One region of the Desulfofundulus sp. genome, then DNA from elsewhere that is predicted to be linked to it. Evidence: riboswitches for the same ligand, from Rfam matches in the RefSeq annotation. Region 1 holds a riboswitch; each other region holds the start of a gene.

The links. Region 1 has a riboswitch for cyclic di-GMP ahead of ACPLUI_RS00060 (sensor domain-containing diguanylate cyclase). Riboswitches for the same ligand answer to the same signal wherever they lie in the genome.
Region 2: linked by a shared signal. The riboswitch ahead of flgB (flagellar basal body rod protein FlgB) and the one ahead of ACPLUI_RS00060 (sensor domain-containing diguanylate cyclase) in region 1 are both predicted to bind cyclic di-GMP.
Region 3: linked by a shared signal. The riboswitch ahead of ACPLUI_RS01880 (methyl-accepting chemotaxis protein) and the one ahead of ACPLUI_RS00060 (sensor domain-containing diguanylate cyclase) in region 1 are both predicted to bind cyclic di-GMP.
Region 4: linked by a shared signal. The riboswitch ahead of fliD (flagellar filament capping protein FliD) and the one ahead of ACPLUI_RS00060 (sensor domain-containing diguanylate cyclase) in region 1 are both predicted to bind cyclic di-GMP.

Annotation. Positions count from the first base shown of each region.
Region 1 is NZ_JBNATZ010000001.1:6,169-13,253, reverse strand. It holds gene sigK (RNA polymerase sporulation sigma factor SigK) at 60-764, opposite strand; gene ACPLUI_RS00070 (DUF3795 domain-containing protein) at 871-1,158, opposite strand; tRNA gene ACPLUI_RS00065 (tRNA-Pro) at 1,384-1,461, shown strand; cyclic di-GMP riboswitch class II at 1,645-1,729, shown strand; gene ACPLUI_RS00060 (sensor domain-containing diguanylate cyclase) at 1,762-2,928, shown strand; gene ACPLUI_RS00055 (ammonium transporter) at 3,415-4,797, shown strand; gene ACPLUI_RS00050 (P-II family nitrogen regulator) at 4,859-5,197, shown strand; gene ACPLUI_RS00045 (NAD+ synthase) at 5,381-7,085, shown strand, end outside.
Region 2 is NZ_JBNATZ010000258.1:27-3,377, forward strand. It holds partial or broken gene ACPLUI_RS12720 (flagellar M-ring protein FliF) at 1-380, opposite strand, end outside; gene fliE (flagellar hook-basal body complex protein FliE) at 397-696, opposite strand; gene flgC (flagellar basal body rod protein FlgC) at 846-1,292, opposite strand; gene flgB (flagellar basal body rod protein FlgB) at 1,299-1,700, opposite strand; cyclic di-GMP riboswitch class I at 1,748-1,835, opposite strand; gene pseC (UDP-4-amino-4,6-dideoxy-N-acetyl-beta-L-altrosamine transaminase) at 2,007-3,233, opposite strand.
Region 3 is NZ_JBNATZ010000013.1:1,655-18,700, forward strand. It holds gene ACPLUI_RS01830 (P-loop NTPase) at 1-325, shown strand, start outside; gene ACPLUI_RS01835 (ATP-binding protein) at 313-1,179, shown strand; gene ACPLUI_RS01840 (RelA/SpoT family protein) at 1,368-3,512, opposite strand; gene ACPLUI_RS01845 (adenine phosphoribosyltransferase) at 3,553-4,071, opposite strand; gene recJ (single-stranded-DNA-specific exonuclease RecJ) at 4,062-6,656, opposite strand; gene ACPLUI_RS01855 (hypothetical protein) at 6,671-6,880, opposite strand; gene ACPLUI_RS01860 (FAD-dependent oxidoreductase) at 7,066-8,775, opposite strand; gene ACPLUI_RS01865 (acylphosphatase) at 8,923-9,201, opposite strand; gene ACPLUI_RS01870 (hypothetical protein) at 9,464-9,799, shown strand; gene ACPLUI_RS01875 (DUF6485 family protein) at 9,818-10,012, opposite strand; gene ACPLUI_RS01880 (methyl-accepting chemotaxis protein) at 10,294-11,850, opposite strand; cyclic di-GMP riboswitch class I at 11,921-12,010, opposite strand; gene ACPLUI_RS01885 (YifB family Mg chelatase-like AAA ATPase) at 12,278-13,813, shown strand; gene ACPLUI_RS01890 ((Fe-S)-binding protein) at 13,953-15,185, opposite strand; gene ACPLUI_RS01895 (hypothetical protein) at 15,503-16,117, shown strand; gene ACPLUI_RS01900 (acyl-CoA dehydratase activase) at 16,141-16,899, opposite strand; gene ACPLUI_RS01905 (double-cubane-cluster-containing anaerobic reductase) at 16,927-17,046, opposite strand, start outside.
Region 4 is NZ_JBNATZ010000249.1:15-3,512, forward strand. It holds partial or broken gene ACPLUI_RS12550 (hypothetical protein) at 1-244, shown strand, start outside; gene fliD (flagellar filament capping protein FliD) at 241-1,536, opposite strand; cyclic di-GMP riboswitch class I at 1,682-1,768, opposite strand; gene fabF (beta-ketoacyl-ACP synthase II) at 2,038-3,273, opposite strand; partial or broken gene ACPLUI_RS12565 (acyl-CoA thioesterase) at 3,258-3,498, opposite strand, start outside.

The DNA of each region.
Region 1 (7,085 bases):
GTCACCATGGGAGGAGAAATCTTTTTGAGTACTAAAGAGTCGGGACCGGCACAAACTATTCATCTTACCTCACAGGCGAAATATTGAGTTAAACGACTGAGCGCCCGCTTCTCTATGCGGGAGACATAGGAACGAGAGATACCAAGACGTCTCGCAATTTCCCTCTGGGTACGGCGTGCACCATCCTTTAAACCAAAACGCAATACCAGTACTTTGCGTTCCTGAGGGGACAGCTGTTCCAGTTGCTTCCACAACCGGTCCTGCTCCATCTGGCCGGCAACAATATCGCTCACAATCTCGGGATCGGTACCCAAAACATCGATAAATGTAATCTCATTGCCTTCCTTATCCACCCCAATGGGATCATATAATGAAAGTTCCGACCGGATTTTCTTGCGTGCCCGCAAATGCATAAGAATTTCATTCTCGATACAACGTGATGCATAAGTAGCCAGACGGTTGGCTTTTTCAGGATCATAAGTATCCACGGCCTTGATCAGACCAATAGTACCGATGGAAATCAAATCGTCAAAATCTTCACCGGTATGATCGAACTTCTTAATGATATGGGCTACCAGGCGCAGGTTCCGCTCAATAAGGACCCGCCGGGCCGACTCATCCCCGGCCAGCATCTTCTCCAGATATAAGGCTTCCTCCTCCTCGCTTAATGGTTTGGGAAAGCTGTTCCCGGCCACATGGCAGATCAGGATCACCAGACCGTTAAGCATCGACAGTACCGCCAGCGCCAATAGACCAGGCCCCATCGTATCCCTCCCTCAAAAGAATAGGACTATATATCTTATGGGAACAAAAAAGAAAAGGTGCCTGGCCTTTTGGCAATTTCTCGGTTATCCCGTGGCAAGAGGACTTTTAATGCTGGGGACCGGAGCGACGCCTGTACATTTGCAAAAAACCCAGGCTCAGCGGATAGGGACCACGCTCATAGCGGGAACAGGGAAACTCGGAACAATCCCGGGAGCAATAATCGATGTTCCGGGTAATGGCGCAGGCCAGCACGGGGCAACGAAAACCCAGCTGTTCCTGAAAATTGATTTTCGCCCGGGCTTCAATGCTGTTGCCAGGACCGCAGGACGCACATTTACCCCGGTTATACAGGCCACAGGCATCGCAGGCCAGCCCACAGGGACCGGTAGCCATGAAAAAACCCCCTATACAAAAAACTTCTTAAGTTAAGAAACCGGATATGTGGCCTTACAAACAAGGCATTTTCAGGAAATATTTTACCTATCACTCTTTACTGTTTCAATAACTTCTCAGTTTTACGTTTTACTGAGAGGCCGCCTCTACACCGGCCCAGCAACATCTAACCCCTTGACATTAAGTTGATGATACAGTAAAATTAATAATGCTAGAAGGTAATGTCGGGGCGTAGCTCAGTTTGGCTAGAGCGCTACCTTGGGGTGGTAGAGGTCGCACGTTCGAGTCGTGTCGCTCCGACCAGAAAAATCCCTGAAAGCCTTGAAAATCAAGGCTTTCTTTTTTTTTAATAGAGAAAAGGCCGGGCAAAGGGTTCCGTAAGGAACCCTTATTATGCGGATTTCTCCATTTACCCATTGCTCCTGACGTTCGAAAATTTTGTTCTGAAGCAGGAAATTTTAGAGTTCCGTCAAATAAAGTCTTTTCATAAAACGGTGAGCAATGAACCCTGGTCTGTATATTTGGGCGCTTGGACCGGGGGGAGCCAGTAGCGCAACCGCCACCTGCCAGTTTGGATTTAAAACAGGGAGGGGTTTTTTATTTATGCAGCCTTTTATGAATTCCCCGGAAAATTACCATATCCTCGAATCTCTCGACAGCCTGGTGCAAAGCATATCTGAGAACCAGAAGGAGTTCTTTCAAAAAGTTTCAGAAATCAGGGATAACCACTACACGCTGGTGAAAAGTTATTACGAAGAATCGCGCAGGCTGATTGAGATGCTGAAGGAAACTGCCTTCCTGTGTTCCCTGATGTTCAATATACAGGACGAGAAAAGCATCTGTGCCAGCGCCATAAACATCCTGCGTAAACTGCTTGAAAATCCGGTAGCAATCAGGATCCTCTCCACATCCAACAGCCACACAAAATTGGAAATCCTCGCTGAGGAAAGCTCCGCCGCATTTAGCATCAAATCGTTGTGCACCAAAAGCCCCCTCAGCTGTATAGCTATCAAAACGTGCCGTCCCATAATCCACTCACCGCTGGAAAGCGCTGTACCCTGCCCGGAAATGATGGAATCTCCCGAACAATACGCCCACATCTGCTTTCCGCTGATTGCAGATGGTGTTGCGTTCGGGTGCATAAATATTCTTTTCGAACACGATACAGACATAATGCTTTTGAAGAGAAACATCGATCTGATTAATATCCTGGCCGGCTATGTCTCGCTTGCGATACATAACAACCGACTTATTAAAACCGTTAAAAAAGAGGCGTTGACAGATAAACTAACCGGTCTTCCAAATCGTCGTTTTGGTATGGAGGCTTTGCAAAATGAAATTAACCGGAGTAAGAGGTATGGCCACGTATTCTCAATCGCAATGGTAGATATCGACCATTTTAAGCTCGTGAATGACAACCACGGCCATACTGAAGGTGATAAAGTACTCACGCTTATGGCTGACCTGGCCCGCAAGTGTTTGAGAAACGTTGACCTGGTGGCCAGGTTTGGCGGAGAGGAGTTCCTGATCATCCTTCCGGAAACCGATATTGATAAGGCATGCGTGGTCGTTGAACGATTTTGCAGGATATTTAACGAAGCCAGCCTCTCTGACGTTTTGAACGCGAAGAACCTTACTCTAAGCGGCGGTATCGCTCAATTTCCGCACGACGGAGGGGACGTTCTTTCGCTGCTCAAAGCGGCTGACGAAAGGCTCTATCTGGCTAAGAACAGCGGGCGCAACAGGATAGTTGCCGGCAAGCTGAACTGATTGCTGGTCGTTTTGTTCAACCACCCCATAACTTAATTTTATCCAACGGCGGTAAGGTATTGACAACAACTCCTCCCCGCCTTATAATCTGAACATAAGGAGATACAGGGTGGGTATCAGAGAAGACAGTGGTGCTTTAATGAGAAGGTTCCGTTAGGACTATATAAACTGGTTATCCAATGGTGGAGATCAGGCAAAGGCGCTTTTTCGGAAGGTGTGTCTTCTGAAAGGCGCCTTTTTATCTTACCAGCAAGAGCTCAAAGCAAGGGTGCTTTATAAGGGAGCAATGTTGCTCCATTAAAGCACCCTTTTTACGTTTTGCAGGAAACGTCCGACCGGTGAATTGGCGCCGTTCACCCCGGGCGATAAGATACAGGTCGTCATCTTCCGCTGTTGCAGAAGGGCCCGGAGACTGCACCAGCTGAAGGTATGGAAACGATGGTTTTATTTTAGATGAGGAGAGTGATGCAAGTGTACAGGCGAGCCATGAGAGGACTTTACCTTTTGCCCCTGGTTTTGCTGGCCGCACCCGGTCTGGCCTGGGCCGATGAAGCTCGAATTGATACGGGAGATACCGCATTCGTTCTTATCTCTGCAGCACTGGTGATGATTATGACTCTGCCCGGGGTGGCCCTGTTCTACGGTGGTATGGTCAGGCGCAAGAATACCCTTAGCACGATCATGCAGAGCCTGTTTATCATGGCCTTGATTTCGCTGCAGTGGGTCCTCTGGGGTTACTCCATCGCCTTTGGTCCTGATCAGGCGCACCTGTTCGGCAGTCTGGCCTGGCTGGGGTTAAATGGCGTGGGTCAAGCGCCAAACCCTGATTATTCGGCTACCATTCCTCACCTGGCATTTATGGCTTTCCAGATGATGTTCGCGGTAATCACCCCGGCATTGATTACCGGCGCCTTTGCCGAACGGATGCGTTTCCCGGCTTTTGTAGCCTTCACCCTGCTTTGGGCCACCTTTGTTTACGATCCCCTGGCCCACTGGGTATGGGGTGTTGAAGGCTGGTTGCGCAACCTGGGCGCCCTGGACTTTGCCGGCGGCACGGTAGTGCACATTTCCTCCGGCGTATCCGGCTTGATCGCAGCCCTGGTGCTAGGCCGGCGCAGAGGTTACGGTTCGGAGCCGATGGTGCCCCATAACCTGCCCCTTACGGTCCTGGGAGCGGCGTTGCTGTGGTTTGGGTGGTTCGGCTTTAACGCCGGCAGCGCCCTTTCGGCCAACGGCCTGGCGGCCAGCGCCTTTGTGGTGACCAATACGGCCGCTGCAGCGGCAGCCCTCTCCTGGGTCTTTGCCGAGTGGATCCGTCACGGCAAGCCTACCGTTCTAGGCGGCGCCAGCGGCCTGGTGGCCGGTCTGGTGGCCATCACCCCCGCCTCGGGGTTTGTCGGGCCGATGCCTGCGGTAATCATCGGCCTGGTGGCCGGCGTTGTCTGCTACCTGGCAGTGAGTGTGCTAAAGTCCAAACTGGGTTATGACGATTCCCTGGATGCCTTTGGAGTTCACGGTATCGGCGGTACATGGGGCGCGCTGGCCACCGGCCTGTTTGCTTCCAGGGCTGTTAACCCTGCCGGTGTTGACGGTCTGCTCTTTGGCAACCCCCATCAGTTATGGATCCAGTTTATCAGCGTACTGGCCAGTTGGCTGTTTGCCGCTGTTATGACTTTCGTCATCCTTAAAGTGGTGGGATTGTTCTTCAAGTTGCGGGCCAGCGAAGATGAAGAAGTACAGGGTTTGGATATTACCCAGCATGGGGAAGACGCTTACTCAGACATGGTGCTGGGCGCACCGGTGAGCCGCATTCAAAGCTTATCGGGTTCTCATTCTACCGTGGTCACTACCAGGGAAGCTGGTGTGTAAGGATAAATTAAAACTGCTTTTTCCCTGGACATGAACTACTTGAAGTGAAGGAGGAACCTCAATGACCAAAATTGAATGTATCATCCGCCCCGGTAAGTTGGAAGACGTTAAAGATGCTTTGGGAAGATTTGGCATACATGGTATGACCGTAACGCAGGTAATCGGCTGCGGCCTGCAAAAAGGTCGTACCGAGGTCTACCGTGGTACGGAATACAGCATTAACCTGCTGCCTAAAATCAAAGTGGAAATTGTCATTGCCGATAAATTTGTGGATGAAGTGGTAAAGCTCGTTACCGAAGCCGCACGTACCGGTGAAATCGGCGACGGCAAGATTTTTACCTATCCGGTGGAAAACGCCATTCGCATTCGTACCGGTGAAACCGGTGAGAGCGCCATCTGATAATTCCCCGAGAAGGAACAATATCTGGTGTTTGTCAGGCAATGGTGCCAGATCCTTGCAAGGCATTTCTGTTTTTGTTAAAATACGGGCGAGGAAAATAGTCAGGGCAATGGGGCCCCGGCCATACGCTTTTTTAGCGGAGGACGGGGTTTTGTTATAGCTTCAGAAAGAGGGGTTTAGTCCGTGCTTATAGCTCTGGCCCAATTAAATCCCACCATTGGAGACGTCGGCGGCAACGTGGATAAAATGAGGAGGGTCGTTGAAACGGCTCGTCAGGCAGGCGCGGATTTAGTGATCTTTCCGGAACTGGCGGTAACGGGTTACCCACCCCGGGATCTGCTTTACCGGGATGGTTTCTTGAACCGGGTTGAAGATGCCCTGCAGGCGGAGGTGGCCCCCTTGAGCCGGGGACCCGCCCTTTTGGTGGGCGCCCCGGTCAAGGGAGAAAGGGATTTTCTTTACAATGCTGCCCTGCTCTATGCAGGAGGAAGTTTATTTTTCCGGCAGGACAAGAGCCTGCTTCCCAACTACGACGTCTTTGACGAAAGCCGGTATTTCAGGCCCGCCCGGGAAAGGGCTCCGGTGCGGGTGGGGGGTTTTAACCTGGGCCTGACCATCTGCGAAGACATCTGGAACGACAAGGACTACTGGAACCGCCGGTTTTATGAAATAGACCCCGTGGAAGAGCTGGTGGCCAAAGGAGCGGACCTGATCATAAACCTGTCAGCTTCCCCGTATCATTATGGCAAAATCGACCTGCGGGTGGACATGATCCGGAGCATTGCCAGAAAATACGGCCGCCCCCTTATTTATGCCAACCAGGTGGGGGGCAACGATGAACTTATCTTTGACGGTTCCAGCCTGGCCGTGAACCCCTCCGGCCATGTGGTCTGCCTGGCGGCCAGTTTCGAGGAAGACGTGGTCCTGCTGGAAGTAGCAAGAACAGACACCAGGGGTGTGCTGGTGAGGGCGATGGGAAGGCTCCGCTGCCCTGCCGGGGAACCGTGGGGTGCCGCACCGCAGCTTTACCCCTGTCCGGAAGTTCCCTCCGGACAACTGCCTGATGAAGACATCAGCTACGTTTACCGGGCGCTGGTGCTGGGTATTGCCGACTATATGCGGAAGACCGGTTTCCAAAAGGCCGTTATCGGCCTGAGTGGAGGCATCGACTCCTCCGTCACCGCCGTCCTGGCTGCTGCGGCGCTGGGATCTGAGAACGTGCTGGGGGTATCAATGCCCTCACGATACTCCTCTCCCGGTAGCCGTTCCGATGCCCGGAAACTGGCGGAAAACCTGGGTATTGCCTTCCGGGAGGTACCCATCGAAGGAATGTTCAGTGCTTTTTTGGAATCTATGAATCAGGGTGGCGACCCGTGCAAAGACCTGGCGGAGGAGAACATCCAGGCCCGCATCAGGGGCAATATCCTCATGTTCATTTCCAACAGGGAGGGCTACCTTGTCCTTACTACCGGCAACAAGTCCGAGATGGCTGTAGGCTACTGCACCCTCTATGGTGATATGTCCGGAGGGCTGGCAGTACTGGCCGATGTGCCCAAGGTGATGGTTTACCAGCTGGCCCGCTATATCAACCGGGAGCGGGAAATTATTCCCCGCAGCGTGCTGGTCAAGCCCCCTTCGGCGGAGTTGAAACCGGGCCAGGTGGACCAGGACTCCCTTCCCCCCTACGAGGTTCTGGACGCTATCCTGAAGGCATACATCGAAGAGGAGAAGTCGGCTGACGAAATTGCCGCCCGGGGTTTTGACCCGGAGCTGGTCAGGGAAATAGTTCGCAAGGTGGACCGGGCCGAGTACAAGCGCCGCCAGGCTGCACCGGGTCTGCGGGTAACCTCCAGGGCCTTTGGTACGGGCCGTCGTATGCCCATTGCCT
Region 2 (3,351 bases), on a different contig from region 1:
ACCTGCTGTTCAAAATCGGTAACACCGAACTTTTGCTGGTCAAAAAGCTCCCACCCTGCCCCTGAATCGGCCAGCACCCCCTTGCTGGCCAGCTGGATTCTGGTGTCGTACACCTGTCCCTCCGGTACGGTGATGGTTCTTCCCTGATCTTCCAGCCGGTAGGGTATTTTCATGTTTTTGAGTTCTTCGGCGATTTTGCCAGCCTGCCTGGGTTCGAGGCCGGTGAACAGGGGAGCGTACCGTGGTTGGGTGACAAGTGCAACCAGGTAAATTACGGTTACCAGCAGCCCCGCGGCAGCGGCGGCCAAAAGAACCTGCCGGGAACGGGGTAACCCCCGCCACCGGTCATTCAGGGGGGCCAGGATCTGACTGGGGTTCATCGACTAAAACAGCTCCTTAGACCTGCATGCGCGAAATTTCTTGATAAGCATCGATTATTTTGTTTCTCACCTCAACAGCCAGGGACATCATAATGCGTGCTTCTTCCATAGCGATGGTAACCTGGTGCAGTTCCTGTACCCGTCCGGTGAGGAAGTCGAGGCCCACCCGGTCGGCCCGCACCTGGGCGTTGTTGACCTCTTCCAGCGCCCGTTCAAGCATGCGGCCGAAACCGGAGGCACCGGCAGCGGCGTCCGGTTTTGCGGGCTGGCTTGCCGTGGGTACCAGGGTTATGGGAGATACGGGTAAAACCTGCATCGATCTGGTCTCCTCCCGGTCAACAATTTAAACGTTCAGCGAACCTGTTTGGACTCATCGTTATCTTTGTTACTCCAGTGCTTCGCGTGGGATATGTACCGCGAGCCGTTTCGGGCCGGCCCCGGTCTGTCGCGGCTGATTACAAACCATCAGCTCCTGCCTATCTCCAGAGCTCTCACGGCCATGTCCTTGGCCGCGTTCAAAACCGTAACGTTGGCTTCATAGGCCCGGGTGGCTGCGATCATGCTGACCATCTCATTGGCAATGTTGATATTGGGATAAGCCACGTAGCCAGTACGTGGATCGGCCAGGGGATGGGAAGGTTCGTAAACGAGCCGGGGCGGGGATGGGTCTTCAACTACCGCCTCCACGCTGACGCCAGCGGCGTTGAAGGAGGGCTGGCCTGGCGGGGAGTCCAGGGCCTGCTGCAGTTTCTCGGCAAACACGGGAATTTTCCGGCGGTAGGCCGGGTTCAAAGGGTCGTTGGGCCTGCCCGCCGTTTGCAGGTTGGCAATATTGTTGGCGGTAATATCGAGCCACAGCCTGGAAGCTGTTAAGCCCGAGGCACTGATGCCGAATACATCTAATAAAGGCACCGTCTGTTACCTCCCTCGAATAACGTAGATCAACAGGGACAGGCGGTCGCCCAGCGCCCGGGCGGCAGCCTGGTACGTGAGAGCATTGGCGGCCAGGTTTACCATTTCCTGATCAATGTCCACGTTATTGCCGTTATAGCCCATGGTGGTGCCCTCCTCCTTCACCACCGTGGGCTCGACCCGGGCCAGCGGGACCGGAGCCCCGATATGCCGGGGGCTGCTGGTAACCAGCGGCAGTGCGTCCTCCCCCAGCGCCCGCCGTAGTTCCTCAGTGAAGCTGACAGAAGATTTTTTAAACCCCGGTGTATTCACATTGGCCACGTTATTGGCAATCACCTTCTGGGTTAGTGCCGATGCATCCAGTTGCTTCTGCAGTGCCACCAGAATGGGACTGGCAAACAGGTCCAAAAAACCACCTCCCCAAACAAAAAACCGACCCGACGGCCGGGAAACATTGTCGCAGCCCGGCTGCCCTGGCGAATAGTCGCTGTAGGCCCGTGGCTTTGCGTCCCTCCCTTTCGGTGAAGTTTGCCCCTGGACAATGTGCTAATTTTTGGCTGGCTTTGGCAGCTGATTGGTAATTTATTTGACACGATCTCCCAAACTCCTTCTTAGGAGAAGAAAAAAACACAAAAAAAATAAAAAAACTCGGAACGGGTTATAGAAATTGGGTCGAAAGCTGTCGAATACACGAAAATACCGGAAAATTGCCTTTCATTTTCGTGCCCAGGCGATGACCCTGCACACGGCCGTAATTACGTCCCGTACGTCCCCGTCATTCATGGCCGGGTAAAGGGGCAGGGTGATAATGCGCTCGTACAGCTCTTCGGCGTGGACGCAGTAAAAGCCGGAAAGACTGCAGCTGTCCGGGTCTCCGAGCCAACGGTAGTACGGATGGCGGTACACGGGCATGTAATGTACATTCACACCGATGTTTTCCGCCCGCAGGGCTTCGAAAACCTCACGCCTCCCCACTCTCAGAAGGTCCAGGTTCAAGGCCAGCACGTAAAGGTGCCAGGACGAACGTCCGTATGGGGCCTGATAAGGAACTTCCACTTCAGGCAGGTCTGCAAAGGCTTCATTATAGGTCAGGGCGATCTCGCGCCTGCGCGCAAGAAAGCGGTCCAGCTTGCGCAGCTGGCTCAGACCCAGGGCGGCCTGGATATCCGTGAGGCGGTAATTGAACCCTACATCCAGCATTTCGTAGTACCAGGGGCCCTGGTCCTCCACCATCAATTCCCGGTCCCGGGTGATCCCGTGGTTGCGGAAAAGCAGCAGCCACTGGTACAATTCATCAGAATTGGTAGTCACCATTCCTCCTTCCCCCGTCGTGATGTGTTTCACGGGGTGGAAGCTGAAGACGGTCATATCGCTGAGGCAGCCGATGGGGTGCCCCTTATATTCTGCCCCCAGGGCGTGACAGGCGTCTTCTATGACCACAAGGTTATGCTTTTGGGCCAGGGCGTGAATGGTTTCCAGATCGCAGGGCTGTCCCGTGAAATGTACGGGAATGACCGCCTTTGTGTGCGGGGTGATCTTTTTTTCTATTTCGACCGGGTCAATATTATAAGTACGCGGGTCTATGTCTGCAAACACGGGTTTCGCCCCCAGGTAAAGGGCGCAGTTGGCGCTGGCCACGAAAGTGATGGGGCTGGTAATCACTTCGTCACCCCTGCCCACACCGGCGGCAAAACAGGCTGCGTGCAGGGCCGCCGTCCCGCTGGAGTAGGCCACGGCATAACGGGCACCCACCCGGGCGGCAAATTGCTTTTCAAATTCGGCCAGTGTCGGACCCGTAGTCAGCCAGTCGCCCCGCAATACCCGGGTGACGGCTTCGATGTCGTCCTCTTCAATCCACTGCCGGGCATAAGGAAGATACGTCTCCCTCACGGGGTTGCCCCCGGCAATGGCGGGCAGGGGCTCGGGATGGTTGTCGCACATGGGCATAACTGAATTACTGCTCCTTTTGATATATTTTTTTCGGGTTTTGCACGGGTTGATCAGCGAAAAAGCATCTTAAAGTATCGTAACACAAGGTGCCTGGAACTTCAAGCCAGAG
Region 3 (17,046 bases), on a different contig from region 1:
GAAAGGAGCCGACTTTTGCCTCCTGGTTACTGAACCCACACCTTTCGGGCTTCATGACTTGAAACTGGCGTATGAGATGGCTGTCAAGCTGGGAGTGCCCTGTGGAGTGGCTGTTAACCGTTCAGATGGAAAGGATAGCCTTATAAGTCAGTTCTGCTACGATAATAACATTCCCTTGCTTTTCCAGCTGCCCCAGGACCGGGAAGTAGCCAGAGGATATGCCAGGGGTATTCCTGCAGTGGAAATGCGTCCAGAATGGAAGGAACGCTTCCTGGCCTTGCTGGCCTTTTTAGAAAAAGGGGGGTATGCCCGGTGCGCGAAATAGTGGTACTCAGTGGGAAAGGGGGCACGGGTAAAACCACCGTTAGCGGGAGCCTGGCCGTGCTCGCTTCCGACAAGGTGATGGCGGACTGTGATGTTGACGCAGCAAACCTGCATTTGCTTCTGGAGCCTGCGGTATACTCCTCTGTACCCTTTTATGGATTAAAAAAAGCCGCTATTAACAAAGACAAATGCCTGGAGTGTAACCGGTGCATACATTTATGCCGTTATGGCGCCATTGGTCCCGGATTTGTCGTAGACCCGGGTCTCTGTGAGGGATGCACCGTTTGTTACCATGTCTGCCCCTGCGGGGCAGTGGAAATGGTAGAGCATGTGGCCGGGCATTTATTCCTGTCCGATACGCGCTACGGTCCCCTTGTCTACGCCCGGCTGGGTATAGCTGAAGATAATTCGGGGAAACTGGTAGCAGCAGTACGTAAGGAAGCCCGCCGTGTCGCAGAGAAAGAAAATAGAGAGCTGATCATTACCGATGGCCCGCCGGGAATAGGCTGCCCGGCAATTTCTTGCCTGTCGGGAGCGGACCTGGTCCTGGTGGTAACCGAACCCACCCTTTCCGGAAGACACGACCTGGAACGGATCCTGGAACTGACAAAACATTTCGGGTGCCGGGCCGTAGTTTGTATCAATAAGTGGGACCTGGAACTTGAAAACAGCCGGGCGCTGGAGTCACTCTGCAAGAGGTATGCCGTCCCACTGGTAGGACGTCTGCCCTACGACGAAAGTGTGATGGAGGCGGTCAAAAGCGGCCGGCCGGTTATCCAGGAATGTTCCCCTCCCATGGAAGAAGGCATACTGGCTCTGTGGGATGAGATTAAAGCCATGCTAAAATTGAGCTAACCTCGGAGCGTTTTCTTTTTCCCGGCCCAGACTTCTCCCCAGTCGCACCCCTCGCAGAAAGCCGCCAGCCACTCTCTGGACAGAGCCATCACTCTGGCTTTTATTTCATGCCAGTGCATGATAATGCAGCCCTGGATAGCGTGACCTACCCTCGTGAGCTTGATCAGAGGCCATCAAGTTAGCGCCTTTTAGCTGGTGCGCCTGACTTCGTATATATCCTTGACCCGGTTAATGCGATTGATGATTAAGTCGAGCTGCTCCTTGCTCCTCATTTCCAACAGCAAATCAATAACCGCCTGCCGGTTTTTAAGCCCGCGGGCATTGACCCAGTTGGCATTGATCTTGAGTTCGCTCAGGATAGCCATGACATCGCTCAACAACCCGGCACGGTCCATACCGGAAACCTCCAGCCTGACCAGGAAGGGAGACTGGAAATCACCCTCCCAGGCAACTTCCACAAGCCGGTCCTTTTCACCCTGCTGAAAGAGAGCCACATTGCGGCAGTCCACCCGGTGAATGGACACTCCCCTCCCCCGGGTAATGTAGCCGATAATAGGGTCTCCGGGTATGGGGTTGCAACAATGGGCCAGCCGGGTGAGGAGGTTGCCAATGCCTTTAACCCGGATCCCCTGGGCAGATCCGGAGTCCTGGTGTTTTACCCTGGCAGGCTGGGTTGTTCCGGATGGAACCTTTGGCGTTTTGATTTCTTCCCTGAGGCGGTTTATGACCGCCTGGGCGGTAAGGGTACCGTCACCTACGGCAGCATACACATCTTCGATGGTGGCCAGGTTGAACCGCCGCCCGAACTGCAGAACCTTTTCCCCTTTAAGTAACTCCACGTCCACACCCTGCTTACGGGCCTCGCGTTCGAGAGCCTCCCGCCCTTTAATGACGTTTTCTTCCCGCTGTTCCTTTTTAAACCACTGACGGATGCGGTTCTTGGCATGGGAGGTCTTGACCACATTAAGCCAGTCACGGCTGGGTCCCACGGTATTTTTGGATGTGAGAATCTCGACAATGTCCCCGTTTTTCAACTGATAGTCAAGGGGTACGATACGCCCGTTGACCCTGGCCCCCACGCAACGGTGTCCTACCTCCGTGTGCACCCGGTAGGCAAAATCAATGGGAACCGATCCCGCCGGAAGTTCCACCACATCTCCCTTCGGCGTAAAGACAAAGACCGAATCGGAGAACAGGTCGATCTTTAAGCTTTCCATAAATTCCCTGGCATCCCGGAGTTCCCGCTGCCATTCAAGAACCTGCCGTAACCAGGCCAGCTTTTGATCCAGCTCCCGGTCCGTTTTACCCCCTTCCTTGTACCGCCAGTGGGCGGCAATACCGTACTCGGCCGTCCGGTGCATCTCTCGGGTGCGGATCTGAATTTCCAGGGGTTCTCCCTGCGGCCCGATAACAGTAGTATGCAGGGACTGGTACATATTTGATTTGGGCATGGCAATATAGTCTTTAAAACGACCGGGAATGGGCTTCCAGAGGGTATGCACCGTACCCAGAACGGCATAACATTCCCGTATCGACTCTACGACCACCCGTACAGCCAGCACATCGTAAATTTCACCCAGGTCTTTTTGTTGTTTCTGCATTTTGGTATAAATGCTGTACAGATGTTTGGGACGACCCTGGATGTCGGCCATAATACCCACTTCGGCCAGCTTCCGCCGTAAAATCTGAATGGCCCCTCTGATATATTCCTCCCGCTTCCGCCTGGTACGGGATACCCGTTCGGCCAGTTCGTAATACTTTTCGGGCTCCAGGTAGCGGAAAGAAAGGTCTTCCAGTTCCCATTTCAAATGGTATATACCCAGACGGTGGGCCAGGGGAGCATAGATTTCCAGGGTTTCCCTGGCTATTTCCCTTTGTTTCGTTTCATTGTGGTACTTCAAGGTCCGCATGTTATGCAGGCGATCTGCAAGCTTAATCAGGATGACCCTGATGTCCTGGGCCATGGCCAAAAACATTTTACGCAAATTCTCAGCTTGATGCTCCTCTTTGGACCGGTACTCAAGGCGGCTCAACTTTGTCACCCCGTCTACGAGCAAGGCCACCTCATCACCAAAAGCGGTCTTGACTTCCTCCAATGTAACGCTGGTATCTTCCACCACGTCATGGAGCAATCCGGCCACAAGGGTTTGCGAGTCCATCTCCAGGTCCGCCAGAATATGGGCTACAGCCACGGGATGGGTGATGAAAGGTTCTCCGGAAATACGCTTCTGGTCCCGGTGGGCCTGTTCCGCAAAACGGTAAGCCTGGTTCAAAAGGGCTACATCTGCTTGAGGGTTATACAAAATTACCCTGTGTACCAGTTCCTGGAGCATTTACTTTCACTCCTTCAGGGGCCAAGCAAAAACTGTTCCTTTAATAATTATACTGCACCAAGGAGATTGTGTCATAATTTCTTAGTTTAACCCGGCCCCCAAGCCCGGTCAATTCAATTAAAAAGACTGCCCCCACCACTTCTGCTCCCAGCTCCTCGACCAGCCGGATGGCATTAAACGCAGTACCCCCGGTAGCCAGAAGTTCATCGGCCACCAGCACCTTCTGCCCCGGCCGGATAGCGTCCCGGTGCACTTCCAGGGCATCGCTGCCAAACTCCAGGTCGTAGTGCCAGGTAAACACCTCTCCGGGTAACTGACCAGGTTTACGCAGAAGCACCAGCCCGATTCCAAGGATACAGGCCAGTGGGGCACCGATCATTAAACCGCGGGCTTTGGGACAAACCACCAGTTCCGCCCCCTTGTTTTTGCACTCGGCGGCCAGGGACTGAACAGCATAGCGAAAGGCTTTGCCATCCCGTAACAAGGGGGTGATATCCTTATAACTGATTCCTTCCCGGGGGTAGTCCGGAATGACACGGATTTTTTGTTTCAGGTCCATTTCTTTACCACCTCCTGATCTGTTAAATACCCGGAAACAATTTCACGAATGGAGACCTCCAGGGCGTGTTTCTGCCAGGCAAGGGCCTCTCTCTTTAATTGGTGCAAAAGACGGTAAGTGGGGGAGGAGTCCAGGGACAGCTTCTGCCCGCACCGGGGACGCAAAGAAACAGGCCATGAACTTCCCGGAGGTGACAACTCCACCAGGCCCAGCTCCAAAAAGACTCTCAAACCCAATCCCACTGTGAAATCCTGCACCCAGGGACAGCCGCTGCGACGCAACAACCCGGCCATCTGCCGGCAAAAACTACCCCCACCCGGTTTTACCGGTTCAGGCTCCCGGCCTGCCGGGCAAACACCTTTCCCCCTGGTGACCCTGTGTAAAAGGGCATACAACCTGGCCAGAGGAGTTCTGTCGGGAGCCAGGGCCTCCAGGTAAAAACGGGCCTCCCTCAAATCTTCCGGACCAAAAGGCAGCCAGAGGGACCGGGCTTCCCCCACCAGCGCTGCCGCCAGCAGCAGGTCCCACTCCTCCCGGTGGTAGGGCAGGTTATAAACCACCAGGTGGTCGGTCCCGGCACCGGCCAGAGAAGGAGCCAGAGCCGGCGTGGTCAGCAGCACGTTGAGCTTCCCACGGGCAAAAAGTTCGCGCAACATCTCCTGGTGCTCGTGGTTAAGCCAGGGGTGGCAAAAAGCCACCTGCCTCCCGGACCCGGAACAAACCCGGCGCAGGTAAAAGGCCAGCTCTACCGTACGGTGGGCCGCGCCGACCACCACCAGGAGACGTTGCCCGGCATCGGCCAGCCCGGCCAGCCAGGATGGACGGGCAGATTGCCTCCGTAAATCTACTATATGGAAGGGAAGTTGTGTACTCTGCTGCAGTGTGCCGGTCCTCTCTCCAGCAGAGCAGGCAATCCGGGGGAAAGAAGAGGTCACCGGGCAAGGAGTTGCATACTGGTCCGGGCTGCTATAAAATTTCAGGACTCCTGCCGGAGAAACGGACGTTTTTTGCTCATATTCCGCCAGTTTACGCTGGATAAATTCAGGCAAAAAGAAAGAGATACCCTTCCCGAAAGATTCTTTTGCCCCGTTATAGAGATTAACAAGAAACTCATCCAGCCCCCGGTCGGGGGATAGGCCGGGTTCTCGCTGTGGTGATACCTCTTCCCATTCTCCCGCTCGCCGCAGAGCCTTTATTTCCAGTTGTACCCGCGCATTTCCATTCCACTGGTCGAGGGCAGGCACAAACGCCAGATCCACAGTTTCCCCCGCACCCAGATTCTCCAGGTAGCCAACGAGATCAAAACCAATGCTGTCCCGTACCGTTCCCCTCTCCCGCACCAGCAATTTCAAGTGGCGGCCCTCCCGTCCCACTTCCCGGCAATTAATTACTGTCACTCCGCAACATGCCAGCAAAGGCTCGGGATTGCCGTGGCCGTAAGGATTCAGGCTGTCAAGTTCAGTTACTACTTCATAGGGAATATCTTCCAGAGAGACCAGGGCATCTATCTCAAGCCCGGGCAGCAACAAGTCCGGGGAGATAACGGCGGCAGCATAATCATTAATGGCTTTTCTTAAGGCATCCACGCGATCGGCGGCTATGGTGAAACCCGCCGCACCTTCGTGCCCCCCGAAGGCGAGCAAATGCTCTCTGCAGGAAGATAAAGCCTGGTACAGGTGAAAACCGGGAATACTACGGCCGGAACCCTTACCCTGGCCGCCATCCAGGGAGATCAGCAACACGGGCCGGTATAAAATTTCAACCAGCCTGGAGGCCACAATACCGAGCACACCCGGATGCCAGCCGTGAGAAGCCAGAACTACCACCAGATCCCGGGCACCTCCCAGGGCATCCAGCATACCCAGAGCCTCCGCCAGGACCCGTGACTCCACCTGCTGGCGCTCCCGGTTCTCCCGGTCCAGTTGTGCCGCCAGCTCCCCGGCCCGTACCGGATCCCGGCAAAGCAGGAGTTCTACCGCCACCCGGCAGTCACCCATGCGACCGGCAGCATTCAACCGCGGGGCCAGGACGAACCCCACCTCCCTGGTGCCCATTTTTTCAGCCTTCACTCCGCTCAGCTGCATTAAGGCCTGTAACCCGGGATTGGGGGTAGCCGCCAGTTTGGGTAAACCATGTTTGACCAGAAGGCGATTTTCCCCGGTGAGGGGTACAATGTCGGCAACCGTTCCCAGACAGGCCAGGTCAAGGTAATCATACCAGGCAGTTTCCCCCTCACCGGCAGCCTGCAAAAGCACCTGTGCCAGCCTCAAGGCCACCCCTACTCCGGCAAGTTCCTTAAAGGGATAGGTGGAATCTCTTCGCTGAGGATTAATTACCGCCAGAGCGGGTGGAATTTCCTCCGGCACCTGGTGGTGATCGGTGATAATGATCTCCGGCCCGCCAGACCTGTTTGCTGCTTCCACCTCCTTCTTTGCGCTGATACCGCAGTCCACGGTGATGAGGAGATCCACCCCCGCCTGCCGGGCCCGGTGCAAAGCATCTTCATGCAGGCCGTAACCCTGAGTCAAACGGTGGGGTATGTAATAATCCACCCGGGCACCCAACCGCTCCAGAACCTTAACCATAAGAGCAGTGGCTGTTATACCATCCGCATCATAATCTCCGTAAACAGGATGTTTTCCCGGCTTTTGACGGCCGCCAAAATTCTGGCTACAGCCCGGTGCATGTCCGGAAGCAGGTATGGATCTCCCATATGATTTAAGTTACCCTTGAGAAAAAGCCGGGCATCTTCAACTGTCAAAACTCCCCGGTTAACCAGTAGACGGGCAAGCAGCGGTGAAATACCCAATTCCCGGGACAAGATCTCCTGTATAACCGGCTCCTCTTTTCTGACACGCCAGACCCTATGTTTTACCATTTTCTGCATGATTTCAACCTCAAGTAGATTATAAATGAACACAAGCAGGGCTGGCAACGGAAAGATTAAGGCGCCCGGATGAGAAGACAACCGGGCGCCTGTATTTGTTTACAATTTTATGACGGACGCGGGCCGGTATCCAGCTCAAAAGGCCAGGCGGCAATGCCTCCTTCAAAGAAACTCACGTTTGTAAAGCCCAGGCTTTCCAGAATGGTCTGGGCCTCCCAACCCCGCAGGCTTACCTTGCAAAAAACAACGATTTCCCGGTCTTGAGGCAGTTCTTTGGCCCGTTCCCGCAGTTTGCCCAGGGGTATGAATACCACATTGGGATAGGGCAGGCGTATTTCATTAAACTCCGCCGGGGTACGCACATCCAGAAGCACAAAATCCTCCCCGGCCTTAAGGCGTCTCTTTACTTCGAGAGGATTAATGGATTTGGCCCGCCCGTCAAGCTTGTTGCGCAGGCAATTGGCGGCGTGGGTAAGAGGATCGAGAGCGGTGGAAAAGGGCGGCGCGTACGCCAGGTCGAAAGAAGCCAGCTGATCCACTGTCGCACCCATGCTCAGAGCCGCCACCACCACGTCCAGACGTTTATCGACATCCCCCGGCCCCAGGATTTGTGCCCCCAGAAGCTTACGGGTGGAAGCATCGGCCACCAGTTTGACGATAATGGGCTTGCTCCCCGGGTAGAAATGGGCGCGGTCGGGTGCAGGGCAGATGAAGGACTGCACATTGTAACCCAGGCGGCGGGCTTCATTTTCGGAAAGCCCCGTACGTCCAATGTTCATCTCAAAAACTTTGAGAATGGCTGTTCCTAAAACGCCGGGGAAAATATCCCGGCCTCCGGTCGCGTTATTACCAATTACGCGGCCGTGCCGGTTGGCCACAGAGCCCATAGGGGTATACACCGGCCGGCCGGAAATGAGATGGATGTTTTCCACACAGTCCCCACCGGCATAAATATCCGGGTCGGAAGTCTGTAAATACTCATTTACCTTAATGGCTCCCGTTTCACCCAGTTCGAGCCCCGCTTCCCGGGCCAGTTCCACCCGCGGTTTCACTCCTGCTGCCACAACCACCAGGTCCGCGTCCAATGAGCCGGCGGTGGTAATGACCCGGGCCACGGCACCATCCCCATTTCCTTCAATGCGTTCCACCCTGCTCCCCAGGACTAGTTGCACTCCTTTGCCGCGCAAAAACCTCTCTACAAGAATGCACAGCTCCGGGTCCAGGAGAGTTGATAATACATGGTCCATCATCTCCACGATGGTGACCGCGGCTTTTGCTCCCAGGACATCGGCCAGTTCCAGCCCGATTAAGCCCCCGCCAACAATAACCACCCGGCGGGAACCCTGTTCAACGGCCTTGCGGACAACCAGGGCTTCTTCAAGACTCCCCAGCGTGTATACACCGGCCAGATCCATGCCGGGAAGGGGTGGCCGAACCGGTTTACTGCCGGTAGCCAGGACCAGCTTATCGTAAGGAAGGTCGTATGTTTCATGAGTTGCAAGGTTGGTTACGCGAACGATTTTATTTTTCCGGTCGATGGCTTCAGCCCTGGTACCGGTCAGTACGTTAATATCCTTGACATTGCGGAAAAAGCCTGCGTCCCGGACCACTCCTGCCGTCGTAGCCATTAATTCCTCATGCTTTTCTACCATACCTCCAACGTAAAAAGGCATGCCGCAACCGGCATAGGAAAGAAAACTTCCTTCTTCAATGATAGTTATTTCTGCCCCCGGATCGCAGCGCCTAGCCCGGGCAGCTGCTTTGGGCCCTGCAGCCACACCTCCGATTATTAGTATTTTCTTCCTTCTCTTACTCATGGTTGTTCCCCCTTCACTACCATTGAACACTTATTTAAACAATGTATTGTTATTTCGCGATAATACGATAGATTCCTCTTTCCGACGATAAGAAAAAAATGCGTAAAACAAAAAAGCTCCCGCATAAAACAAGGAACTTTTGAAAATCTACACCGTAGCAGCAATGGTAAAACCAGGGAACTCACCCCGGTAAGGTTCATCGATCACTTCTATTTTTTCCACCCTGGAATGAGGCGACCCTTCCCGGCACCAGCTCAACATCTGCTCCACTGCCTCATCTTCGCCTTCAAAGACTGCCTCCACGCGGCCGTCTTTGAGGTTGCGAACCCACCCGGTTACCCCAAGTTTAACAGCCGTCTCCCGCGTGTAAACACGGAACGCCACACCCTGGACTTTACCGCTGATATAAACGCGCTTGCGCAGCACAAAATCACACCCCTTTTCTGTCAAGCCGGTTATTCCAGCACTCCACTGCAAGGTAGCAATGAGTATACCTCCAGGTACACATCATCAAAGACCCGCATAGTATACAGCAAAGCGAACCAAAGGCTCAAGGCATCACCCGCTCTTACACCAGGCGCGATTTAGCTCCGGCCCGCTCCATGGGTGGTTGATCCGGCTTCCTGCCTCAAGAACCGGCCCCAACCATTCCAGCAGGGGATTAAAATGACAAAAGGAGGGAACCCCCATGCCCGAACCACCCCGTGATTTTTTCACAGTGGAAAACTTAAGCACCTTCGGCGAGCTCGTTCTTTTCGTTTCCATAGTTACCGCCCTGCTAAAAACCCCCATCAAGGAACGATGGGGAGACTGGGCGGTCCGCCCGCTGGCCATTGCGGTAGCTTTTTTAGCCCAGCTGTTTGTGGTGACCGTCCGGGGAACCTTGAGCCTGGAAACGGTGGGACTCGCGCTGGTAAATGCCTTTATAGTGGCAGCAGCAGCCAGTGGCACCCATGAATACATCTCGGACCCCCTGGCCAGAAAAAAACGACCCGCGGAAATGGGGTTGCTCAAAAGGGAATAGGGATGGAAACCTGCTTTTTCAGCCGCGGTGACACTGGATAAAACGGCGAACAGAACGGTCATAAGTCTTTTCAATTTCCGGAGGGAAGAAACAACCAGGCAGCTCGTTATGTTTACGGTGATAGGCAACACACTCACAGCATTTTCCTTTCCGGGGACAGGGTTCATAAGTGCAGGTGCATTGAGCTTTATTTTTTTCCACATGACATTCCATGCGCGGGACCTCCCCTCGAACTTTATATATTGCTTTATTTTTCTTTATTTTTTATTCTTATTCTACCGGCGGATACTTACTCTTACGCCCATTTTACATAAAACAGTGCGCGAGCTACTTTTTACCAGGCAACTCACTTTCAATAATTATCTTATCCTATGGAGACTTATCTGGCAATCCTGAAACAAAACAGTCCGGCCCGATATCACATTAACTACCTGGACGGCAGCCGTCCCCCGTACAGGGGCGGCAGCCGCCATAGTTGATCCTGACATGTAGTGCTAGATCTTAAACTTACCGACCAGGAGTTGCAGCTTGTGGGCAAGCGCAGCCAATTCCTGAGTAGAAGAGGTAATCTGCTGAATTGTTGCCGAAATCTGTTCAGCACTGGCAGCAAGCTGCTGCGTACCATCGCTGGTTTGTTTAGCTCCTTCAGTGATTTCCTCAACCAGGGCCACACTCTTGCCAATAGCTTCCTCTATGTTTTTCAGCGCCTCACCCGCTCCGGATGCAATTGCTACGCCTTCCTGTACTTCCCTGGCCCCCTCTTCCATGGCCCTGATAGCCTCTCCCACCCCGGACTGTACCTGGGCTATCAACTGGCCGATTTCTCTGGCAGCACTGGCGGATTGCTCGGCAAGTTTCCTCACTTCCTCGGCTACAACAGCAAAACCGCGCCCCTGCTCACCCGCCCGTGCGGCTTCAATGGCCGCGTTCAAGGCAAGCAGGTTGGTTTGATCGGCGATACCCGTGATGGTATTGGTAATGTTTTCTATGCGTGCCGAAAGGTCGCCCAACTGCTGGATCGCCTGGTTTACACGTCCGGCCGTTACCGCAATGGCATTGATCTTATCTACCGTTTGTTTAATAGTTTGTCCACCAGTTTGCGCTACCTCAGCAACACGCTTCGACTCCGCAGCCGCCAGGCTAGCATTGTCCAGGCCTTTTTCGGCTGTGGCCGCCACCTCGCCAGTGGCACTGGCCACCTCTTCCACGGTAGCACTAATTTCCTCGGAAGATGAAGCTACCTCCTCACTTCTAGAGGTCAAGGTTTCAGCCGCAGAAGCTATTTCACCGACCAGTTCCTTTAACTGTTCGCGCGTTCGCTCTACTGCAACGGCCAGGTTACCCAGTTCGTCCTGAACCTTTACACATACCGGCTGGGTAAAGTCGCCGCCGGCAATCCGCTGGACAGCTTGCATGATGGTTTTAACGGGGCCGGTTATCGACCTGGTAATAAAAAAGGCCAAACAGATGCTCAACAACAGGGCAATTGAGCTGAGGATCAAGACCGTTTGTCTACCGCTCCTGCCTTCACCGACTGCACGTTCGATCAGAGACTTGCTCTTCCCCTCATTTTCGATAATCAGCCGGTTTAACAGGCTGCTTATTTCAGCATTTATGGGAGCGATAGTCTTCCCTTCAGCTATAGCCTCCTGAGTTTTTCCTTCCTTGATCAGAGGTACGATACTCTGGCTGGCCTTTTGATCGTAATAATTTAATTTTTCCAGAACCCGTTCAAAGTTTTCTTTATTCTGAGCCGAAACATTCCGGAGGCGTTCTTCAAGCAGCTTTCTTGTCAGATCCATCTGCTGACGGTACTCGTCAAGATACCTGTCACTGCCGTAGACCATGAAACCGCGCATGGCATACATGGCATTGGTATAAGCGATCTGTATCCGGTAATCCAGACTGATGCGCTGGAAGCGTACTTCAATGTCATCCAGGTTTTTGTTCGTCTTATTGACCACGTTTACCCCTTCGCCCGCAATAAAAGCCAGAAAGAGCAAGAGAATGACAAAGCCACCACCGATCCTGGCACCTACGGAAAACTTCATGTGTTGATTTCCCTCCTATTTGCACAAAAAATAGCAGGGAGAAAATTGTACCTCCCTGCGGCAACTGTTCCCATGCAACCCAGCCGTCATGGTTCCCATGAGGAACTTTAGACCTGTGGTTTTGCGTCCCCGGCTTTCGCCGGGTTTGCCCGCCGGGAAGTTAAAAGACTTTTAAAAGGCTTAATACGTTATTCGACAATTATTTCGGGTTTCCTTCTTTTTCCCGCTAAAAACAAAAATACCTGCAGCGTCTGCAGCCCCAGCCATGTGGGCATTTCTTTTCTGCTGGCTCCCCGGTGGAATTTGCTGATGATATCAAAAGCTGCTTATGTAAAAATTTGTCCTGATAACAGGAGGAACTATTTGCTCAACTGGCGAAACATGACACCAGGTGTTTCTTCTCTTCAATGCTACGGAGGACTTGTTCATGCTCGCCATTGTGAAAAGTACGGCTCTTTATGGACTGAACGGGCAGGTGGTACAGGTAGAGGTTGATGTAAGTAACGGGCTGCCTTGTTTTGACCTGGTCGGGTTGCCTGATCTGGCCTGCCGGGAATCCCGGGACCGGGTACGTGCTGCCATGAAAAACTCCGGCTTTGAATTCCCGGTCCGGCGCATTACGGTGAACCTGGCTCCAGCCGACCTGCGTAAGGAGGGTCCCCTTTACGACCTGCCCATCGCCGTGGGTATCCTTGCCGCAACCGGGCAACTGGCTCAATCTGTAGTTGACCGCTATGTGTTTCTTGGTGAGCTTTCCTTGAACGGACAGGTGCGGGGGGTGACTGGCGTGCTGCCCAATGTTCTAACCGTCCGTGAACAGGGGCTGCAGGCGGTTGTGGTCCCCGTGGATAATGCAGCCGAGGCTGCGCTCGTAAAGGATGTACAGGTTTACCCGGTACGGAGTCTTGCAGAGCTTACTCGTTTTTTGCTTGATCAAGAGGAAATTTCACCTTACAAGGTGGACCCCGCGGTGTTGATGAACCAGGATGGCGAAAACGGTGCGGACATGGCCGATGTGCGCGGCCAGGCTGCGGCCCGCCGGGCGCTGGAAGTGGCGGCAGCCGGGGGACACAACCTGCTTATGGTGGGGACTCCCGGTTCGGGTAAAACCATGCTGGCCCGGAGGCTGCCGGGTATATTACCTGACCTTACATTTGAAGAAGCTCTCGAGATCACTAAAATTTACAGCCTGGCAGGTTTTTTGAAGCCGGGAGAGCCTCTGGTTACCCGGAGGCCTTTTCGCTCGCCCCATCACAGTGCTTCGGCGGTAGGTCTGGTCGGAGGCGGACGCCATCCCCGTCCCGGAGAAATCAGCCTTGCCCATCATGGCATTCTTTTTCTGGACGAGCTACCGGAATTCCACCGGGATGTGCTGGAAGCTTTACGCCAGCCCCTGGAAGATGGAGTGGTAACCATCTCCAGGGTCAGTGGTGCGGTAACCTATCCCGCCAGTTTGATGCTTGTGGCTGCAGCCAATCCGTGCCCGTGCGGTTATCTTGGCGATCCCACCCGTGAATGTACCTGCACTCCCTATCAGGTGCAGCGTTATCTGGGCCGCATTTCGGGTCCCCTGCTGGACCGCATTGATATCCACCTGGAGGTTTCGAGGGTGGATTATGAAGACCTGGCCCGCCGGGAGCCGGGCGAATCTTCTGCAGAGATCAAAAAAAGAGTGGAAAAGGCCAGGACCCTACAGCGGCAGCGTTTTAGTTCTGCGGAGATGACCTGTAATGCCCGCATGACCCCGGCCCAGGTACGCCGTTATTGTTCCCTCAGCCGTGAGGCCCGCTCGTTATTTTCATCCGTTTTCCGCCAGTTGAACCTGAGTGCCCGTTCCCACGACAGGTTGCTCAAGGTGGCCCGTACCATTGCCGATCTAGACGGGAGCGAGATCATTGAATCCGCACACCTGGCTGAAGCAGTGCAGTACCGTAGCCTGGAGGCAAGGTACTGGCCAGGGTAAACAAAAAGCCTTACTTTCGTAAAACATGGCCGACCGAGCGTTTTGGGGGCCGGGTGGCAATAATAAAAAAATATAAGGACCCTTTTTAACACGCGGGCCCTTATCTTTTCTAACGACACCAGTCACGGGCTTCCTCTAACTACTTTGCTGGAAGAACCAGTGCGTTGCTAACCAGGTGATGGACGTGCGCCAGTTTTGCGTTCAGCTTGTAATATTTAATAATATCGTTAAGCTGGTCCCAGCAGTTATGGCAGGGGGTAACAACTATTTTCGCACCTGTCCTTTCAATCTGCTCAGCCTTTAACTTACCCTTAGCCATACGATAAGGGTAAATATCCTTGCCCATGGATAAAAGACCACCCCCGCCGCCACAACAATAGTTGTATTCCCTATTAGGCCACATCTCCCGAAAATCAAGGCAAGCTTTCTGCAAACAATATCTGGGTTCTTCAACAATTCCCTCCTTGCGGACGGAATTACATGGATCATGAAAAGTAACTGGCTCAGGATTACGGGTAGGATCGAGCTTGATTCGCCCTTCTTTTATCCACTGTGCCTGAAGTTGAACGAAACTAACCACCGGGTAATCTTTTTTAAGCCAGACCTTCCGTCCCCACATCTGAGCGTGCGTAGCGTGCCCACACTCTGTAACCACTACGACTTTTGCTTTCAAACGTACGTATTCTTCATAGATCCTCTCCAGCAAGAGCCGTGAGGCCTCGTCGTCCCCACTGAAATAAGCGTAGTGGGTAGCATCCCACCAGCGGCTACTGCACGTCCAGTTAGCCCCGGCAGCGTACATGATTTTGAGGATGCTGGCAATATCCTGGGGATAATACTTTATCTCCCGGGGGTCCCAGAGGTAAAGGTAGTCGGCCCCCTCTTTGTCCACTTCAATTTTAATATTAGAGTCGCCCAGCTCATTGGCCGTCTCTTCAGCCATCCACTCCAGGGTTTCCAGGTAATCTTCTTGCGTAACTTCCATCTGGTTACCGGTATTAACCTGGGCGTTCACTACGTTTTGCAGAAAGCCCGGCGCGTACACACCCCGGCTGACCAGCATTCCCCGAACGGTGCGCACAATTCCAGCTATGTCCACGTTCATGGGACACTGCATGGTGCACCGCGCGCACATGGAACAGGTCCAGATAAATTTTGAATTAAAAACTTCTTCTCTCATTCCCAACAAAACCTGACGGATGAAGACACGTGGATCAGCATTATCGTGCAGACCGTTATAGGGACAGCCGGCGCTGCACATGCCGCATGTAAGGCAGTTGGTGAAATCTAACGGATTTTTGTCCGTACAGAACCTCGCCATTATTTCTTCACGAAAAGAAGGGTCGAGCTTCGCCGCCTCGATTGCGCTCAAATTCTACCACCCCTAAAAAGCCTTTTGGTTTACTATATCAATTAAGAATTTAAGTGAGCAATTAGGAAAATAAAACAAATATATAAGTAATGCACAGAATATTTCTTGATATCTTCAATTTTCTTTATATTATACAGATTCAAGTTAAATAATTTAAAGTTTTAAAGTTAAACAATCTTCTGGAAATAGAATTTAATTTAATTAAATACATTGACCCGGTTGGCGAAAGTAGTTGAACAACTGTGGCGGTGGTAAAAAGAACGGCCATATGCTATATTTAAGGAGACAAGTTGCGGTGACAAGGGAGGTTTGCGGTCATGTCTGAAATGCTGGGGAGAATTGAAAAGCCTTCCGTTGCTAATTTTCAGGGGGGTAGAAAAATTTATCTGGTACCTTTAATTTATACCCCCAGGGAGATTCCGGAAGATCTTTCCGTTAAGGTAAACGCTTACTGGCAACAGGTGGAACAGCAACTAAACGGCCTGGAGCATAAAATGGGGCCAATCAAAAAAATTTACCATGAATCCCTGGCTGTCAGTGGGGAGACTGGATTAAGTATAATTGAGAAATTTCACGAGAGAAGTTACCGTATCATTAAGGAAAAGTGTGACCGTGGGGCCAGTCTGGAAGCCACCGAGGACATGGAATTGTTTACAGAAAGCATGGATTGGGGTAATTGCCTGCCGGTAGTTATGAGCCAGAAAACTTTTGATATCATCAGCAAATTCTACCGGGAAGCCAGCGAAAAAAGATTTGCCCACATTTCCCGCCGCATTGATGAATCTCTGAGGGATGGGGAAGCAGGATTGCTTTTTATCAGGGAAGACCACGGGATTCAGCTCCCTGCGGATATCCACGTTTTTTATGTGGCACCCCCGGCACTGGATGACATTCACCGCTGGTTCCGAGAAAAAATGAATAAAAGCAAATAAGCCACGGGTGTTATACCGTGGCTTTAATTTGCCTTTATCCCGTACAGAGCCGCCCCCAGAGCACCGACCAGCTGTGGTGACGGGGGTACCTGCAGATCCACGAGATCCATGCGGCGGGCAAAATATGCGGGCAAGCCGGGGATGGCCGCCACACCGCCGGTGAAAACCACGGGCGGCTTGATGCCCAAACGCAACAGCAGGTTGAGAGTCCGATCGCAAATGGAGTTCAGCACGGCCCGGGCCACGGCCCCCACGGGCTGGCCCGTAGCCAGCAGTGATATCACTTCTGATTCTGCAAAAACGGTACACATGCTGTTTAAAGTTATATCCACATCACTTGTACAGGCAACGGTCACTATTTCTTCGAGAGACAGACCCAACCCCTGGGCCATAACCTCTAGAAACTTACCCGTTCCGGCGGCGCAGCGGTCGTTCATGATGAAGTCCATGACCCGACCCTGTTCGTCCAGCAGGATCACCTTGCTGTCCTGGCCGCCGATATCAAGCACGGTGCGGCACGAAGGGAAAAAATGCCGGGCACCCAGGGCGTGCGCTTTGATCTCTGTGATCAGATCGGTGGCAAAGTCCGCCCGGGCGCCGTGGCGCCCGTAGCCCGTGGCCACCACACGCCGGAATGATGACAGGTCCCCGGCCATCTCCCGGGCACGCTCCAGCGGGCGTGGACCGCTGTCCGCCACTCTACCGGCCAGCAGTTCTCCTTCCTCACTCAGAATAGCAACTGCAATGGTCCGGGAACCAATATCAATTCCCAGTACACACATTCAATTCTTTCATCCTTTCCGGGCCAGCTAGCGTAACATTTCCAGGAAGGCTTCCACCCGGGTGCGCAGTTGACCGGTGTCTTCCTCACTGTAGTCCGTTTCCACTTTCATCACTGGAATACCCCGTTCTTTCAGGGCTTTTTCCAC
Region 4 (3,498 bases), on a different contig from region 1:
TGGTCGGAGAACCGCAGCCGATAGCGGTGGCAGCAAGCGCCGGGGTCGCCGCTGCAAAAACGGCGGGTACCGCAGTCGCTGCAGCTTTTATCGCTCCCCGCATACTTATTTCCCCTTCCGTTGTGGTTTCACGAAAGAAAAAGCCGGGCACACCGGAAGGTGTCCGGCCATTTCTGCTTCTGCCGTACCCAGGGCTTCCGCTATCGTCCGTACCAGTACCATCAGCGAAGAGCCCGGTTCCTAAACTATCTGATTAAAAAGAGAACCCGGTGGCAGCAATACAGACCACAAGCTTGCAGCATTTGATAGTCCCATCCAGTTATAAAGGGGGTAGTAACTCGCCGCACCAGCAGTGGTACTCACCAGAGAAAAAGGATTAATAAAGGTAGTTAACGGAGCAGTGAAAATTTGTTGAGCTTCAAAACCAGCTGTTACGGCCAAACCATTTACACCGCTAAAGGCGGCCTCGACCGCTCCAAGGTTACTTTGGAGAGCATTAGTAAGGGTAGACTGGTTAATAACCAAGGTACCGTCAGGATTCCGGGTAATGCCTATGGCGGCCAGGTTCGCGGCTTGATAGCTATAGGCTTGTTTCAAGCTGGACACGATCTGGGGACTTATATATTGGGAATTCTGAGCAGTAAAGGTAATCAAGTTGTTATAAGCTGCCACAAAATTATTGACAGCAGTACTTATAGCCTGGGTATCGGGAGCGACAGTAACGGTGGCGCTGGATACTGGAGCCAGGAGGTTCAGGGTGAGCTTCAGGTTGTCCAGGTAGACAGTGTTGCTTTGAGAGGTGTAAGGGATGCCGTTTACGGTGTAGCTCGCATTGGCTGCAGCAACCGAGACAGTATTAGCCCCTGTATAAGCCACGGCATTGCCAGTTATATCGGCTAAAGTGAAAGCATTACCGGTACCAGTGTTCGAAGCAGTTAAAACCAGGCGGCTGGTACCCGCTACAGTATCGGTAGCTACTTTAGCGGTAACTGGCGCGCCAGCAGCATTTAAGGCATTGGCCATACTGTTGAGCACTGTCAGGTTGGTATCCCCGCTGTTAACTGCAAAGGATATGGTATAAGTTTTGCCGCCTGCTTGAAGGCTAAAAGTATAAGTCCCCGCTGCAAGTCCAGCAGCTGCATTGCTCGCCAGGGCCGTGCCCAAATTCTGCTGGGCAGCGGCAAGCTGGCTTACAGTTACGGTGTAAGTGGCTAAAGTGGCACCTGGTTGGGCTTGGGCAGTAACAGCACCGGGAACAGATGAAGTAGCAACCCTTTTCAGGAACACATTATCCGTCGTACCGAGCTGTAAAGGCTGGGAAGCCTCCCAAAGCTGACGGGCGTAATTATTCAAGCTAACCAAACTATTAGTTACCAGAGAAGGTTGTTGCTGAACCCAGTTATTTTTTAACAGGATTTCCTCGACTGCATTGATGGGTAATACTGGCTGGTAAGAATAAGAAGATACTCCGGGGCTCAGAAGGTAATTTACCAGCAATTCAGAATACCAGTAATTACTATACACCGGGCTCACCATTAATTGTCAACGCCTCCTTCCCGAAGTAAGGCGAAGTACCAGCACCTGGCCTCAAAACCTGCCGGCAAATCCACCTGACCCCGCAGAAGCCGGACGGATTTCTACAAGTACAATTACCAGTGATAACTGACTTTTTCTCCAATGTCCCGGCAGCCGGCTGTCATAGCGGTACTCTGCCTTAGACCCTTTGGCTTTGCGCCCCCGCCTTTCGACGGGTTTGCCTTTCTCGGGTAGTATAATTATACCATTCTCAGCTTTTTATGGCAATTCTTAATTCTGGAAAAACCGATGGTCCGTGTCAGGATCCAGGAAGTATCTCCACAAAAATTTTTCCCGTTATGAGACCTCACCGCTCAAAAACATCAGCTTCAAGGCAGCGGCCTTCAGGTGCTCCGGTCACGTTCATTCATCAGGCGGGTATCGAGCTGTTCCAGTGCCCAGCTGAATACTTGGCTGCAGACCTCCTGACAAAGCTCATGGAACTCAGCCAACCACATGGGCTCATCTGAATTTGAATTCCCGCACCACCAGGCAAGCGTTCTGCCCTCCAAATCCGAAGGAATTGGACATGGCCACACTCACTCTTGCCCGGCGGGGTATGTTAGGCACATAATCCAGGTCACAATCCGGATCCGGTTCTTCGTAATTGATGGTAGGCGGTATGATTCCTTCTTCGATAGCTTTGATACAGGCTATTAACTCGGTTATGCCACCGGCTCCCATCAGGTGCCCCGTAGCTCCCTTCGTGGAGCTAATGGGAATCTGAAAAGCACGGGAACCAAAGACAGCCTTGATGGCCAGAGTTTCCACTCGGTCGCCCAGGGGTGTGGAGGTTCCGTGAGCGTTAATATAGTCAATGTCTGCGGGTGTCAAGCCCGCCCTTTCCAGAGCTTTACGCATGCACAGGATTTCTCCCCTCCCGCCGGGTTCGGGTGCCGTGGTATGGTAACCGTCACCAAAGTTGGCGTAACCGATTAATTCCGCCCTGATCCGTGCGCCCCGGCGCTCAGCGTGAGAAAGAGTTTCCAGAATCAACGCGCCAGCTCCCTCTCCCATCACCAATCCGTCCCGCCGGCGGTCAAAGGGACGGCTGGCCTTTTCCGGAGCGTCGTTGCGGGTAGAGATGGCCCTGGCAGCATGAAGACCGGCTATGACCAGGGGACAGATGATGGACTCTGCCCCTACGGCGACCATGACATCGGCCTCTCCGCGCTGCAAAAGCATGAGTGCGGTGCCCACGGCATCTGCCCCTGAAGAACAGGCGGTACTTACGGTCAGGCTTGGCCCCTTCAACCCGTGGAGAATGGCAATTTGCGCCGCAGCCACGTTGCCCAGTATCCGGGGCATGAAATGGGGGTTTATGCGGGTGGAACCGGTACGGCAGAGCCGCTCCTGCGATTCTGTAATGGTAGTGATGCCTCCCACGGCAGTACCCATGACCACTCCCATGCGTTCCGGATTTCCGGTAGGGCTGCCGTCCTGGAGGGCTTCTCCGGCTGCCACCAGGGCGTACTGCATAAACAGGTCCGTTTCTTTAATTAGCTTTTTGGGTAAAAAATCCTCCGCCCTGAAATCCCGAACTTCGGCTCCAATTTTAACCGGCAGGTGATCGGTATTGAACCTGGAAATGTACCCGACCCCGCATTTTCCCTGCAACAGGTTACGCCAGTAAGGTTCCACACCGATACCTATGGGTGTGACCGCACCCATCCCAGTAATTACTACCCGTTCTCGCACTCTTCTGCCTCCCGGTTCATAGCCAAGCTGAAATCTTGAATACCCCGCATCTCATGACCCCTTGGTTCGCCAAATAGAGCGTTTATCTTTTCCCACAGGACAGGGTGGCGTTTTTTAAAATCAAAAGGCTTTCCCCCCTCATCCACATAAGCGTGGATAGTAAAGCCCTCGGCGGCCAACACCCCGTCTTTTTTGAATATTTTATATTTAAATCCGATTCTCGTT